One region of the Starkeya nomas genome, then DNA from elsewhere that is predicted to be linked to it. Evidence: riboswitches for the same ligand, from Rfam matches in the RefSeq annotation. Region 1 holds a riboswitch; each other region holds the start of a gene.
What was found. Region 1 has a riboswitch for cobalamin ahead of STARVERO_RS10670 (CbtB domain-containing protein). Riboswitches for the same ligand answer to the same signal wherever they lie in the genome.
Positions count from the first base shown of each region.

Region 2: linked by a shared signal. The riboswitch ahead of STARVERO_RS07800 (ribonucleoside-diphosphate reductase subunit alpha) and the one ahead of STARVERO_RS10670 (CbtB domain-containing protein) in region 1 are both predicted to bind cobalamin.
Region 3: linked by a shared signal. The riboswitch ahead of metE (5-methyltetrahydropteroyltriglutamate--homocysteine S-methyltransferase) and the one ahead of STARVERO_RS10670 (CbtB domain-containing protein) in region 1 are both predicted to bind cobalamin.

Region 1 covers NZ_CACSAS010000001.1:2,192,624-2,196,726, forward strand. The annotation lists gene cobW (cobalamin biosynthesis protein CobW) at 1-607, opposite strand, end outside; cobalamin riboswitch at 720-927, opposite strand; cobalamin riboswitch at 996-1,214, shown strand; gene STARVERO_RS10670 (CbtB domain-containing protein) at 1,248-1,433, shown strand; gene STARVERO_RS10675 (CbtA family protein) at 1,453-2,178, shown strand; gene STARVERO_RS10680 (HupE/UreJ family protein) at 2,229-2,846, shown strand; gene cobU (bifunctional adenosylcobinamide kinase/adenosylcobinamide-phosphate guanylyltransferase) at 2,862-3,374, shown strand; gene cobO (cob(I)yrinic acid a,c-diamide adenosyltransferase) at 3,379-3,993, shown strand.
Region 2 covers NZ_CACSAS010000001.1:1,620,212-1,624,314, reverse strand. The annotation lists gene STARVERO_RS07815 (metal ABC transporter permease) at 1-61, opposite strand, end outside; gene STARVERO_RS07810 (manganese/iron ABC transporter ATP-binding protein) at 97-1,002, opposite strand; gene STARVERO_RS07805 (metal ABC transporter substrate-binding protein) at 999-1,922, opposite strand; cobalamin riboswitch at 2,055-2,255, shown strand; gene STARVERO_RS07800 (ribonucleoside-diphosphate reductase subunit alpha) at 2,374-4,103, shown strand, end outside.
Region 3 covers NZ_CACSAS010000001.1:1,611,281-1,615,383, forward strand. The annotation lists gene STARVERO_RS07770 (MFS transporter) at 1-209, shown strand, start outside; gene STARVERO_RS07775 (NAD(P)/FAD-dependent oxidoreductase) at 225-1,550, opposite strand; cobalamin riboswitch at 1,705-1,909, shown strand; gene metE (5-methyltetrahydropteroyltriglutamate--homocysteine S-methyltransferase) at 2,022-4,103, shown strand, end outside.

The DNA.
Region 1 (4,103 bases):
GCGCCCTGGCCTGCCCGGCCGCATCGATCAGGTCCGCCTTGGTGAGGATCACGAGGTCGGCGCAGGCGATCTGGTCGTCGAACACTTCCTCGATCGGGTCGTCATGGTCGAGCGAGGCATCCGCCGCGCGCTGCTGGCTGAGCGCGTCATGGTCATGCGCCACGCGCCCGTCCGCCAGCGCCGCGCCGTCCACCACCGCGACCACGCCGTCCACCGTCACCCGGCTCCTGATCGCCGGCCAGTGGAAGGCCTGCACCAGCGGCTTGGGCAGCGCGAGGCCGGAGGTCTCGATCAGGATGTGGTCGACCCTGGGCGAGCGCGCGAGAATGGCGTCGAGCGCGGGCACGAAATCATCCGCCACGGTGCAGCAGATGCAGCCATTCGCCAGCTCGACGATGTTCTCCTCCGGGCAGGTGTCGATGCCGCATCCCCTAAGGATCTCACCGTCGATGCCGACATCGCCGAACTCGTTGACGATCACCGCCAGCCGCTTGCCCTTCACGGTTTCCAGCACGTGGCGGATCAGCGTCGTCTTGCCGGAGCCGAGGAAGCCGGTGACGATGGTGCACGGCACCCGGTCGAGAGGGGTCGGGGCGGCGGTGTTCATGCGGCGTCTCCACGAAAATCCAACGTTCGCGGGATGCGCCGGTCGCGGAAGGATTTCCGCGCGAAGCCGCGGGAGGCGCGGCTCTGCCTGACTGCCGGGCACCCCGCCGGCACGCACGACCGGACCGCCGGCAGGTCTCCTGGCTCGCGGGTCGTCGCCTCGTCGCCGCCTTCCCGGAGAATTCCCCAGTGGCTTCCGGCTGAGGCTCGCCGCTTACAGTTGCGGGGGCAGCCGCGGAATTGGAGCGCCTTCGGGCCTCCGCACCGCATTCCCTCTTCGTCCTTCCCCGGAAGGAAGGAACCGACGGTCGGGGCCACTAAAGGAGTGCCCATGCGAATTGTCAACGCGACCGGCGGTCGAGCCGGTTGCGGTAGCCGGCGGCTGGACTATAGTCGCCGGAGTCGTCGGTTCCCGTGATGCGCACGGGACGCAAGACGGGAACGCGGTGGGGCGGAAACCTTCCTTCAAGGTCGACGCCGAATCCGCGGCTGCCCCCGCAACTGTAAGCGGCGAGCCCTTCTCCAACAGCCACTGGCGGCAGCGCCGGGAAGGCGGGGAAGGGCCGAGACCCGCGAGCCAGGAGACCGGCCGGCGACGCAACCCGCACAGATCCTCGGGTGGAGGGTCAAAGGAGCCGACCATGCCGACCCAGAACAGCCACAGCGCGGCTGCTTCCCACGAATCCATCGCCTCGCGCACCATCCAGATCACGTTCGCGGCGCTGCTTGGCGTCTTCGTGCTGGGCGGCGTGGGCTTCTCCCACATCAGCGCCGTGCACAACGCCACGCACGACGTCCGCCACGCGACCGCCTTCCCCTGCCACTGACCGTTACGGGGGACGCATCATGTCGCTTTTCAGGACGATTCTGTTCGTCGCCGCGCTGGCGGGCATCGGCACGGGCCTCGTCGGCTCGGCCGTCCACATCTTCACGACCGTTCCGCTGATCCTTCAGGCGGAAACCTTCGAGGGTTCCGGCGAGGCGGAAGCCCCGGCACCTGCGGAAACCGCGACGCACGAGCATGCGCCGGGCACCGCCGAGCACAGCCACGACGCCGACGAATGGGGCCCGGCGGACGGCTTCGAGCGCAACGCCTACACCGTGCTCGCCATGGTGCTGACGGGCTTCGGCTTCGGCCTGCTGCTGGTCGCGGCCAGCGAGCTCGCCGGCGGGCTGACCGGCTGGCGCCAGGGGGTCATCTGGGGTCTGGCGGGCTTCGCCGTGTTCACGCTGGCACCGGGTCTCGGCCTGCCGCCGGAGCTGCCCGCCATGCCGGCGGCCGACCTCGCGGCGCGTCAGGTTTGGTGGGTCGGCACGGCCGCGGCCACCGCGGCGGGCCTCGCCCTCATCGCCTTCGGCCGCACCCCGATGCTCGCCATTCTCGGCGTCGCGCTGATCGTGGCGCCGCAGATCATCGGCGCGCCGCAGCCCGCGAGCCACGAGAGCCCGATCCCGGAATCGCTACACCACAGCTTCGTGGTTGCGACCATCGTAGCGAGCTTCGTCTTCTGGTCCCTCCTCGGCGGGCTCGCCGGCTGGTTGCGGCCGCGTCTCGCGACGCCCGGCACCTGACCTTATTTTTCAATGACTTGCCCTTCATCGAGAAGGGCCAAGGAGCCTCGATGAACCCGATCCTTCGGCGCGCCGCCGTCCTTCCGACCGCCGCGCTCGCGCTCGTCGCCTCGTCCCCGGCCTTCGCCCACCATGCCATGGGCGGCGAAATGCCCTCGACCTTCGGCGAGGGCTTCATTTCCGGCCTCGCCCATCCGGTGATCGGTCCCGACCACCTCGCTTTCCTCGTGGCGGTGGGCGTCGCCACCGCGCTGGGCGGCATGCCGCTGTGGCTGCCGATTGTCTTCGTCGCGGCATCCGCCGTGGGCGTCGGCGTCCACCTCTCGCTCGTCAACCTTCCGGCGGCCGAGCTGGTCGTCGCCGCGAGCGTGCTTCTCGCCGGTTTCCTGCTGGCGCGCGGCGAGCGCGTGGCCACGGGCGCGTGGGCGGCGCTGTTCGCTATCGCCGGCCTGTTCCACGGCTACGCCTATGGCGAGTCGATCGTCGGCGCCGAGCCGACGCCGCTCTACGCCTATCTGGCGGGCCTCGTCCTGATCCAGTCCGCCCTGTCGATCGGCGTCGCCCTGGTCGCCAGCCGTGCTGCCTCGGCCCTCGCTCCGCGCCTCGCCGGCGCGGCGGTGGCCGGCATCGGCTTCGCGGCGGTGATCGGCCAGGTCGTTCCGGGCTGATCGGACGCCTCAGCCGTGGCGCTCACCCTCGTCCTCGGCGGCGCCCGCTCCGGCAAGAGCCGGCACGCCGAGGAACTCGTCGAGCGTCTCATGCCGCCGTGGACCTATATCGCGACGGCGCAGGCCTATGACGACGAGATGGTGGAGCGCATCGCGCTCCACCGCTCGCGGCGCGGCGCGGAGTGGCGCACGCTCGACGCCCCGCACGACCTTGCGGACGCGCTGAACGGCCTGCCCGCCGGGCGGCCGGTGCTGGTCGACTGCCTCACGCTCTGGCTGACCAACCGCATGCTGGCCGACGGCGACGTCGCGGCCGAGAGCGCCGCACTCGTCGAGGCGCTGGCGGGGCATGGCGGCCCGGTGATCGTCGTTTCCAACGAGGTCGGCCTCGGCATCGTGCCGGACAACGCGCTGGCCCGCCGTTTCCGCGACGCGCAGGGCCGCCTCAACCAGATGGTTGCGCAGCGGGCGGACCGCGTGGTCTTCATGGTCGCCGGGCTGCCCATGAACGTGAAGGGATCGGGGTGACGGAATGAGCGACATCTCCCCGGAAGAGGCCGCGCGCCATCGCGCCAAGATGGAGAAGCGCAAGGCGGTTCAGGACGCGGAAGTCGCGGAGAAGACCGCCGAGAAGGGCCTGCTGATTGTCCACACCGGCGCCGGCAAGGGCAAGTCCACGGCCGCCTTCGGCCTCGCCCTGCGGGTGCTCGGGCATGGCGGGAAAGTCGGCGTGGTGCAGTTCATCAAGGGCGCCTGGCATTCGGCGGAGCGCGATGCGCTTGCGGCTTTCGGCGACCGCGTGGAATGGCACTCCATGGGCGAGGGCTTCACCTGGGAGACGCAGGACCTCGCCCGCGACATCGCCGCCGCCCGCCGCGCCTGGGACAAGGCCCGGGAACTGATGGCCGACGAGAACCTCGGCCTGCTGATCCTCGACGAGCTGAACATCGCGCTGCGCTATGACTACCTGCCCGTCGAGGAGGTGGTGACGGTCCTCGCCGCCCGCCGGCCGGACCTCCATGTCGTCGTCACCGGCCGCAACGCCAAGCCGACGCTGGTCGAGGCCGCCGACCTCGTGACCGAGATGGGGCTGGTGAAGCACCACTTCAAAGCCGGGGTGAAGGCGCAGAAGGGCATCGAATTCTGATGCGCGCGGCCCCCACGCGCCCGGAACCGGCACAGCCGGGGAATTGCACCGTGCGATCTCGCAATTCCCCAGCGGCATTCCTATGTCATGCGCGGCGCCGGATATTGCGG
Region 2 (4,103 bases), 570 kb from region 1:
AGCAGGAGAGGAAGGCACACACCGCGCCGACGAGGGCCGAGACCCAGATCGCGTTGCGCATGTATTCGTAGCCGAAGGGCTCGCTGAGAAGCTCGATCACGGCTTTCCCTCCGTGACCTGTTCCTCGCTGGTTTTCGGCTGCATCGCGCCCTTCTCGCCATAGAAGACGAGCGGGCGCTCGTCGTCGGTCAGCACGGCGAGCTGGCGGCGGTCGTCATCGTCGTGCAGTCCGGCGCCGCCGAGCACGAAATGGCGCAGCACGCCGCCGAAGGTGCGCTCCAGATTGGCCTCGGTGAAGGTCTCGGCGGTGGGTCCATAGGCCAGCACCGTGCCCTTTATCAGCACCGTGCGGTCGCAGAATTCGGGCACGCTGCCGAGATTGTGGGTGGAGACCAGCATCACACGGCCCTCCGCGCGCAGCGCCTTGAGCAGGGCGATGATGGCGTCCTCGGTCTTCACGTCGACGCCGGTGAAGGGCTCGTCGAGCAGGATCACCTTGGCGTCCTGCGCCAGAGCGCGGGCGAGGAACACACGCTTCTTCTGGCCGCCGGAAAGCTCCCCGATCTGCCGCTTGCGGAACTCGCCCATGTTGACGCGGGCCAGCGCCGTATCCACCGCCGCCCGGTCGGCGGCGCGCGGGATGCGCAACAGGCCCATATGCCCGTAGCGCCCCATCATCACCACGTCCTCCACCAGCACGGGGAAGTTCCAGTCGACCTCCTCGGCTTGCGGCACATAGGCGACGAGATTGCTCCTGAGCGCCTCGTCGACGCTGCGGCCGAGGATGGAGATCGTGCCGCGCGCGACGCGGACGAACCCCATGATCGCCTTGAACAGGGTCGATTTGCCCGAGCCGTTCACCCCGACCAGTGCCGTGATGGTGCCGGTCGGGATCTCGAAGCTGGCGTCGCGCAGCGCGGTGTGGCCGTTGCGGTAGGTGACGGCGACGTCCCGCACCGCGAGCCCTTCGGCGGCGCGGGACCGGACGAGTGGCGCGTTCATTGCGAAAGCCCCTCGGCAAGGCCCTTTTCCACCGTGCCGGTGGTCACGCGCAGAAGGTCGATATAGGTCGGCACCGGCCCATCCGGCTCGCTGAGCGAGTCGACATAGAGCACGCCGCCATAATGGGCGCCTGCCTCGCGGGCGGCCTGACGCGCGGGCTTGTCGGAGACGGTGCTTTCGCTGAACACGGTGGGGATGCCGTTCTTGCGCACGGCATCGATCACCTTACGCACCTGCTGGGGCGTGCCCTGCTGGTCGGCGTTGATCGGCCAGAGATAAAGCTCCTTCAGCCCGAAATCGCGGGCGAGATAGGAGAAGGCGCCTTCGCTGGACACGAGCCAGCGCTTGTCCTCGGGAATGGACGCGAGCTTCTCGCGGATCGGCGCCACGGAAGCCTCGATCTGCTTCTTGTAGGCATCGGCGTTGGCCGTGTAGGTGGCGGCGTTCGCCGGGTCGTACTTCACGAAGGCGTCGCGGATGTTGTCGACGTAGATCAGCGCGTCCTTCGGCGACATCCAGGCATGGGGATTGGGCTTGCCCTTGTAGGGACCCTCGGCGATGCCCATCGGCTCGACCCCCTGCGAGACCACCACGCTCGGCACGTCCTTCAGGTTCTGGAAGAAGCGCTCGAACCACAGTTCGAGATTGAGTCCGTTCCACAGCACGAGCTGCGCCCCCTGGGCGCGCTGGATGTCGCCGGGCGTCGGCGCGTAGTTGTGGATTTCCGCTCCGGGCTTGGTGATCGATTCCACCACCGCGACGTCGCCAGCGACGTTGCGCGCCATGTCGGCGATGACGGTGAAGGTGGTCACGGCCTTGAACTTCGGCCCTGCGGCCTCCTGCGCCAATGCGCCGGAAACTCCCGCGCTCAAGAGACCAATGGCCGCGAGGCCGGCCAGAACCACGCGCCTGCTGCGCATATCCCACTCCTTCTTGCGAATGACTTGCAAGAGCATCTTATCGAACGCCACTCGGTATGCAATTGCGAATTAATTGCATCTGAGGCTTTTTACGCGTGTGCGCTACCAATTGACAATTCTGTCGCATGAGCCCCTACATATGGGTGTCACGGTCCTTCGAGTCGGAAGATGAGGAGGCTAAGAGGGAATCCGGTGTGACACCGGAGCTGCCCCCGCAACTGTAAGCGGCAAGCCGACGTCCCATGTCGCGTCACTGAGGCATCCTGCCTCGGGAAGGCCGGACGAAGGCGACGACCCGCGAGCCAGGAGACCTGCCGCGACCCAGATGAAACGTCCTCGGGCGGGGTGTCCCGGTGGAACGCTGTGGTCGTGCCGCCGGCTTGCTTGTTCCGCCCGTCCGCCCATGTCGTCTCCGCTCGGCCCTTGCCCCATGCAACGGGGTTTGCAGCCGATGACTCTCGCTCTCGAAGCCGAACGTCCGTCCTCCCGGATTCCCGAACCGCTCGTCTCCGCCTCCGGCGCCGGTACAGCGACGCCGGGCTTTCAGGTGATCCGCCGCAACGGCGCCGTCACGCCCTTCGACGCCTCGAAGATCGCGGTGGCGCTCACCAAGGCCTTTCTCGCGGTGGAGGGGACGAATGCCGCCGCCTCGCGGCGCGTGCACGACATCGTGGCGGGGCTGACGGAGCAGATCGTCACCGGCCTGACGCGGCGGGCAGACGCGGGCCGCACCTTCCATGTCGAGGACGTCCAGGACCAGGTCGAACTGGCGCTGATGCGCGGCGAGCACCACAAGGTCGCCCGCGCCTATGTGCTCTACCGCGAGGAGCGGGCGAGGGAGCGCGCCGTGGCGGTGGTGCCCGGCACAGCACCGGCCTTGCACATGACGACAGGCGAGGGGATGCGGGTGCCGCTCGACGAGGCCCGGCTCGCGACGGTCGTGGGCGAGGCCGTCGCCGGGCTCGCCGACGTGTCCGCCGAGGCGATCCTCTCGGAGACCCGCCGCAACCTCTATGACGGCATCAGCGCCGACGAGCTGGCGCTGGCGCCCATCCTCGCCGCCCGTACGCTGATCGAGACCGAGCCGAACTACGCCAAGGTCTCCGCCCGCCTCTTGGGCGACAAGCTGCGCCGCGAGGCGCTCACTTTCCTCGCCGGCCGGCCCGAGCAGGCGACGCAGGCGGAAATGGCGGAGCGCTACGCGGACTATTTCCGAGCCTATGTCGCCCGCGGTATCGAAGAAGAGCTGATCGACCCGGAACTCGGCCGCTTCGATCTGGAACGGATCGCCGCCGCGCTGCTGCCCGAGCGCGATCTCCAGTTCGACTATCTCGGCCTGCAGACCCTCTACGACCGCTATTTCTTGCACGCGCGCGGCACCCGTTTCGAGCTGCCGCAGGCCTTCTTCATGCGCGTCGCCATGGGGCTGGCTCTACGCGAGGTCGACCGGGAGGCGCGGGCGATCGAGTTCTATCGCCTGCTGTCTTCCTTCGATTTCATGGCCTCGACGCCGACGCTGTTCAATGCCGGCACGCTGCGCCCGCAGCTCTCCTCCTGCTTCCTCACCACCGTGCCGGATGATCTCGACGGCATCTTCAAGTCGATCAAGGACAACGCCCTGCTGGCCAAATATTCCGGCGGGCTCGGCAATGACTGGACCCGCGTGCGCGGGCTCGGGGCCCATATCAAGGGCACCAACGGCGAGAGCCAGGGCGTGGTGCCGTTCCTCAAGGTCGCCAACGACACCGCCATCGCCGTCAATCAGGGCGGCAAGCGCAAGGGTGCCGTCTGCGCCTATCTCGAGACCTGGCACATCGACATCGAGGAGTTCCTCGATCTGCGCAAGAATACCGGCGACGACCGTCGCCGCACCCATGACATGAACACCGCCAACTGGGTGCCGGACCTGTTCATGCAGCGGGTCGAGGCGGATGGTTCGTGGACGCTGTTCTCGCCCGACGAGACGCCGGAGCTGCACGACCTCTACGGCCCGGCCTTCCGGGACGCCTACGAAGCCTACGAGGCGAAGGCGGCACAGGGCGGCATGAAGGTGTTCCGCACCGTGCGCGCGCTCGATCTGTGGCGGCGCATGCTGACCATGCTGTTCGAGACCGGCCATCCGTGGGTGACGTTCAAGGACCCCTGCAACATCCGCTCGCCGCAGCGGCATGCCGGCGTGGT
Region 3 (4,103 bases), 580 kb from region 1:
CATCGAAGGACCAGCCGGGCACCGACTTCACCGTGCTCGCCTGCGCCCAGCTGGTGGTCTACCTCGTCGGCTCGAGCCTCGCCGGCATCATCGCCGACCGCATCGGTTACGGCGCGCTGTTCGCCCTGTCGGCGGCACTCTCGCTGGCCGCCGTCCTGTTCACGCGCCGCCAGCTCGACGCCGGACAGGCGGCGCGTCCCGCCTCCTGAGCCGCCGACGACGCCTCAGAGCTCCGCCCCTTCGCTTGTCCTTGCCGGCATGGAAGCCGCGGGCTTCGGCGATGCGCTCCCCTGCGTGATCAGGCGCGAGCTGCGCTGGTCGCGCGTATGAATCCATAGCCAGCTCAGGGCAACGCTCAGACGGTTGCGGACGCCGATCAGGAAGTAGATGTGGGCGAGACCCCATATCCACCATGCGAGGGCGCCGCGGAGTTTGATCCGCCCGAAGTCGATCACCGCCAGCCGCTTGCCGATGGTGGCGAGGCTGCCGGCATGCTGGTAGCGGAACGGCGAGCTCCCGGACTGCCCGGCAAGCCGGGCGCGGATGGTCTGCGCGACATGCCCGCCCTGCTGCTTCGCCGCCGGGGCGATGCCGGGAACGGGCGAACCGTCGGGCGCGACGACGGCGGCGGTATCACCGATGACGAAGATCTCCGGGTTGCCCGGCGCCGTGAGGTCCGCCTCCACCTGCACGCGCCCGGCGCGGTCTGCGGCGACGCCGAGCCACTCCGCCGCCGGGGAAGCCTGAACGCCAGCGGCCCAGATGATGGTGGCGGCGGGCACGGTCTTTCCGCCATAGACAACGCCGTTCGCCGTGCATTCGGTGACGGGGCTGCCCAGCTCGACCTCGACGCCGAGCTTTTCGAGCGAACGCTGGGCATAGGTGGACAGGTCCTCCGTAAAGGCCGCCAGCACGCGCGGGCCGCCCTCGATGAGCACGACGCGCGCCTCCCGCGTGTCGATGCTGCGGAACTCGTCCACGAGTGTCATGTGCGCCAGCTCGGCGATGGTCCCCGCCAGTTCGACCCCGGTGGGGCCGGCGCCGATGATGACGAAGGTCAGCAGGGCCTTGCGGCGGGCCGGATCGGCCTCGCGCTCTGCGCGCTCGAACGCCAGCAGGATGCGCCGCCGGATGGTGGTGGCGTCCTCCAGCGTCTTCAGGCCCGGCGCGAAGGACTCCCAGTCGTCATGGCCGAAATAGGCGTGGCGCGCGCCGGTCGCGATAACCAGCGTGTCGTAGGACAGGAAGGAACCGTCATCGAGCAGCACCCGGCGCGCCTGCTTGTCCACGCCCGCGACCGTCGCCAGCAGGGTCGTGACCTCGCGGCGGCGGCGCAGCAGGTGACGGATCGGCCAGGCGATCTCCGAGGTAGCGAGCGAGGCCGTCGCCACCTGATAGAGCAGTGGCTGGAACAGATGATGGTTGCGCCGGTCGATCAGGGTGATGCGCAGCGGCGCGCCCGCCAGCCGGTGGACCGCCTCGAGCCCGCCGAAGCCTGCACCGACGACAACGAGGTGATGGCGGCTGTCCTCAGCGTGCGTCGCCGACATGGCAGGCTCCTTTCCGACTCCAGGTACCGTGGCCGAACGCCGGCCACGTTCGACCCGCCGGCGTCAAACGACAAGATCGACCGCGACGGATGGTTTCGATATGCGGACATAAAGATGTCCTTATATCATTCATTGACATCCGGCCGCCGCCGGCTCATCTTCGCAGCGTCGTGGTTCTCCGGCCTCAACCGGAGCCAAGAGGGAAGCCGGTGCGCCTTCGGGCAAGGCCGGCGCTGCCCCCGCAACTGTAAGCGGCGAGCCGACGTCCATTTCGCGTCACTGAGGCATCCTGCCTCGGGAAGGCCGGACGAAGGCGACGACCCGCGAGCCAGGAGACCTGCCACGGCACCATAGTCGTCCCTGGGCGGGGTGTCCCGGTGGTGCGTTCGCGCGTCCGCCGGCTCATCGCGCCGGCCCGCACGCGCCTATGCGTCCGCTCGGCCTTTGCCCCCATTTTCATGGGGTTAGCCGATGAACTTCCCATACTCGTCCGGCACGGTGCCGGTTTCCACCCTCGGCACGCCGCGGATCGGTCCGCGCCGTGAACTCAAGGCCGCGCTCGAAGACTACTGGGCGGGCCGGAGCGGCGCGCAGACGCTGCTCGACTCCGCCGCGCGCCTGCGCGCCGCTAACTGGGCGCGGCAGAAGGCGCTCGGCGTGACCAACATCCCGTCGAACGACTTCTCGCTCTACGACCACGTGCTCGACACCGCCGTGATGGTCGGTGCCATCCCCAAGGCCTATGGCTGGTCCGGCGGGCCAGTTTCGCTCGATACCTATTTCGCCATGGCGCGCGGCAGCCAGGGCGCTGCCGGAGCCTGCGCGCACGGGCATGACCATGGCCAGGAGCACGGGCACGGGGTGCCGGCGCTGGAAATGACCAAGTGGTTCGACACCAACTACCACTACATGGTGCCGGAATTCTCCGCCGGGCAGCGCTTCACCCTCGCCTCCACCAAGCCGGTCGACGAGTATCGCGAGGCGAAGGCCCTCGGCTACCAGACGCGGCCGGTGCTGCTCGGCCCCGTCACCTTCCTCAAGCTCGGCAAGGCGAAGGATCCCGGCCTCGACCCGCTGAGCCTGCTCGGCGACCTGCTGCCGGTCTATGTCGAGGTGCTGCGCCGGCTGGCGGCCTCCGGGGCGGAATGGGTGCAGATGGACGAGCCCTGCCTCGTGCTCGACCTCGACGAGCCGACGCGCGCCGCCCTGCGCGAGGCTTACGGCTTCTTCGCCCACGCGCTGCCGAGGCTGAAGATCATACTCACCGCCTATTTCGGCGAGCTGGGCGACAATCTCGACACGGCGCTGGCGCTTCCGGTCGCCGGGCTGCACCTCGATCTCGCCCGCGCGCCGGAGCAGTTGCGGCCGGTGTCGGAAAAGGCGCGGGCCGGGCTGGTGCTCTCCCTCGGCGTCATCGACGGACGCAACGTCTGGCGCGCCGACCTGCCGAAGCTGCTCGACGCGCTGGAGCCGGTGGTGCGCCGGCGTGGTACCGATCATGTGGAGATCGCCCCCTCCTGCTCGCTGCTGCACGTCCCCATCGATCTCGAACGCGAGATCGAGCTCGACCCGGACGTGAAGAGCTGGCTCGCCTTCGCCGTGCAGAAGATGGACGAGCTGACCACCCTCGCCACCGCGCTGGCCGGCGGGCGCGAGGTGGTGCTTAGCAAGCTCATGGCGTCGGGCGCGGCCGCCGATGCGCGCCGGGCCTCGGCCAAGGTGCACAGCTCCGCCGTGGCGGCCCGCCTCGCCGCAGTGACGCCCAACATGACTCAGCGCCGGAGCCCCTTCCCCGTTCGGGCGGAAGCCCAGCACCACCGGCTCCGCCTGCCGCCGTTCCCGACCACGACGATCGGCTCCTTCCCGCAGACGGCCGAGGTGCGCAAGGCGCGCGCCGCGCACGGCAAGGGCGAACTGGGCGACGCCGCCTACGAGGCCTTCCTCAAGCAGGAGACGGCGGCGGCGATCCGCTGGCAGGACGAGATCGGCCTCGACGTGCTCGTTCACGGCGAGTTCGAGCGCAACGACATGGTGCAGTATTTCGGCGAGCAGCTCTCGGGCTTCGCCTTCACCCGGCACGGCTGGGTGCAGAGCTACGGCTCGCGCTATGTGCGCCCGCCCATCCTGTTCGGCGACGTGGCGCGGCCGGCGCCGATGACGGTGGAATGGTGGAAGTTCGCCCAGTCGGTCACGCACAAGCCGATGAAGGGCATGCTCACCGGGCCGGTCACGATCCTCAACTGGTCCTTCGTGCGCGACGACGTTCCGCGCAGCCTTGCCTGCCGGCAGATCGCCCTCGCCATTCGCGACGAGGTGGCGGACCTGGAGAAGGCCGGCGCCGCGATGATCCAGATCGACGAGGCGGCGATCCGCGAGGGGCTGCCGCTGCGCCGCGCCGACTGGGACGCCTATCTCGGCTGGGCGGTCGAGAGCTTCCGCCTCTGCGCCTCCGGCGTCGCCGACGCGACGCAGATCCACACCCACATGTGCTACTCGGAGTTCAACGACATCATCGCCGCCATCGCCGCGATGGACGCGGACGTCATCTCCATC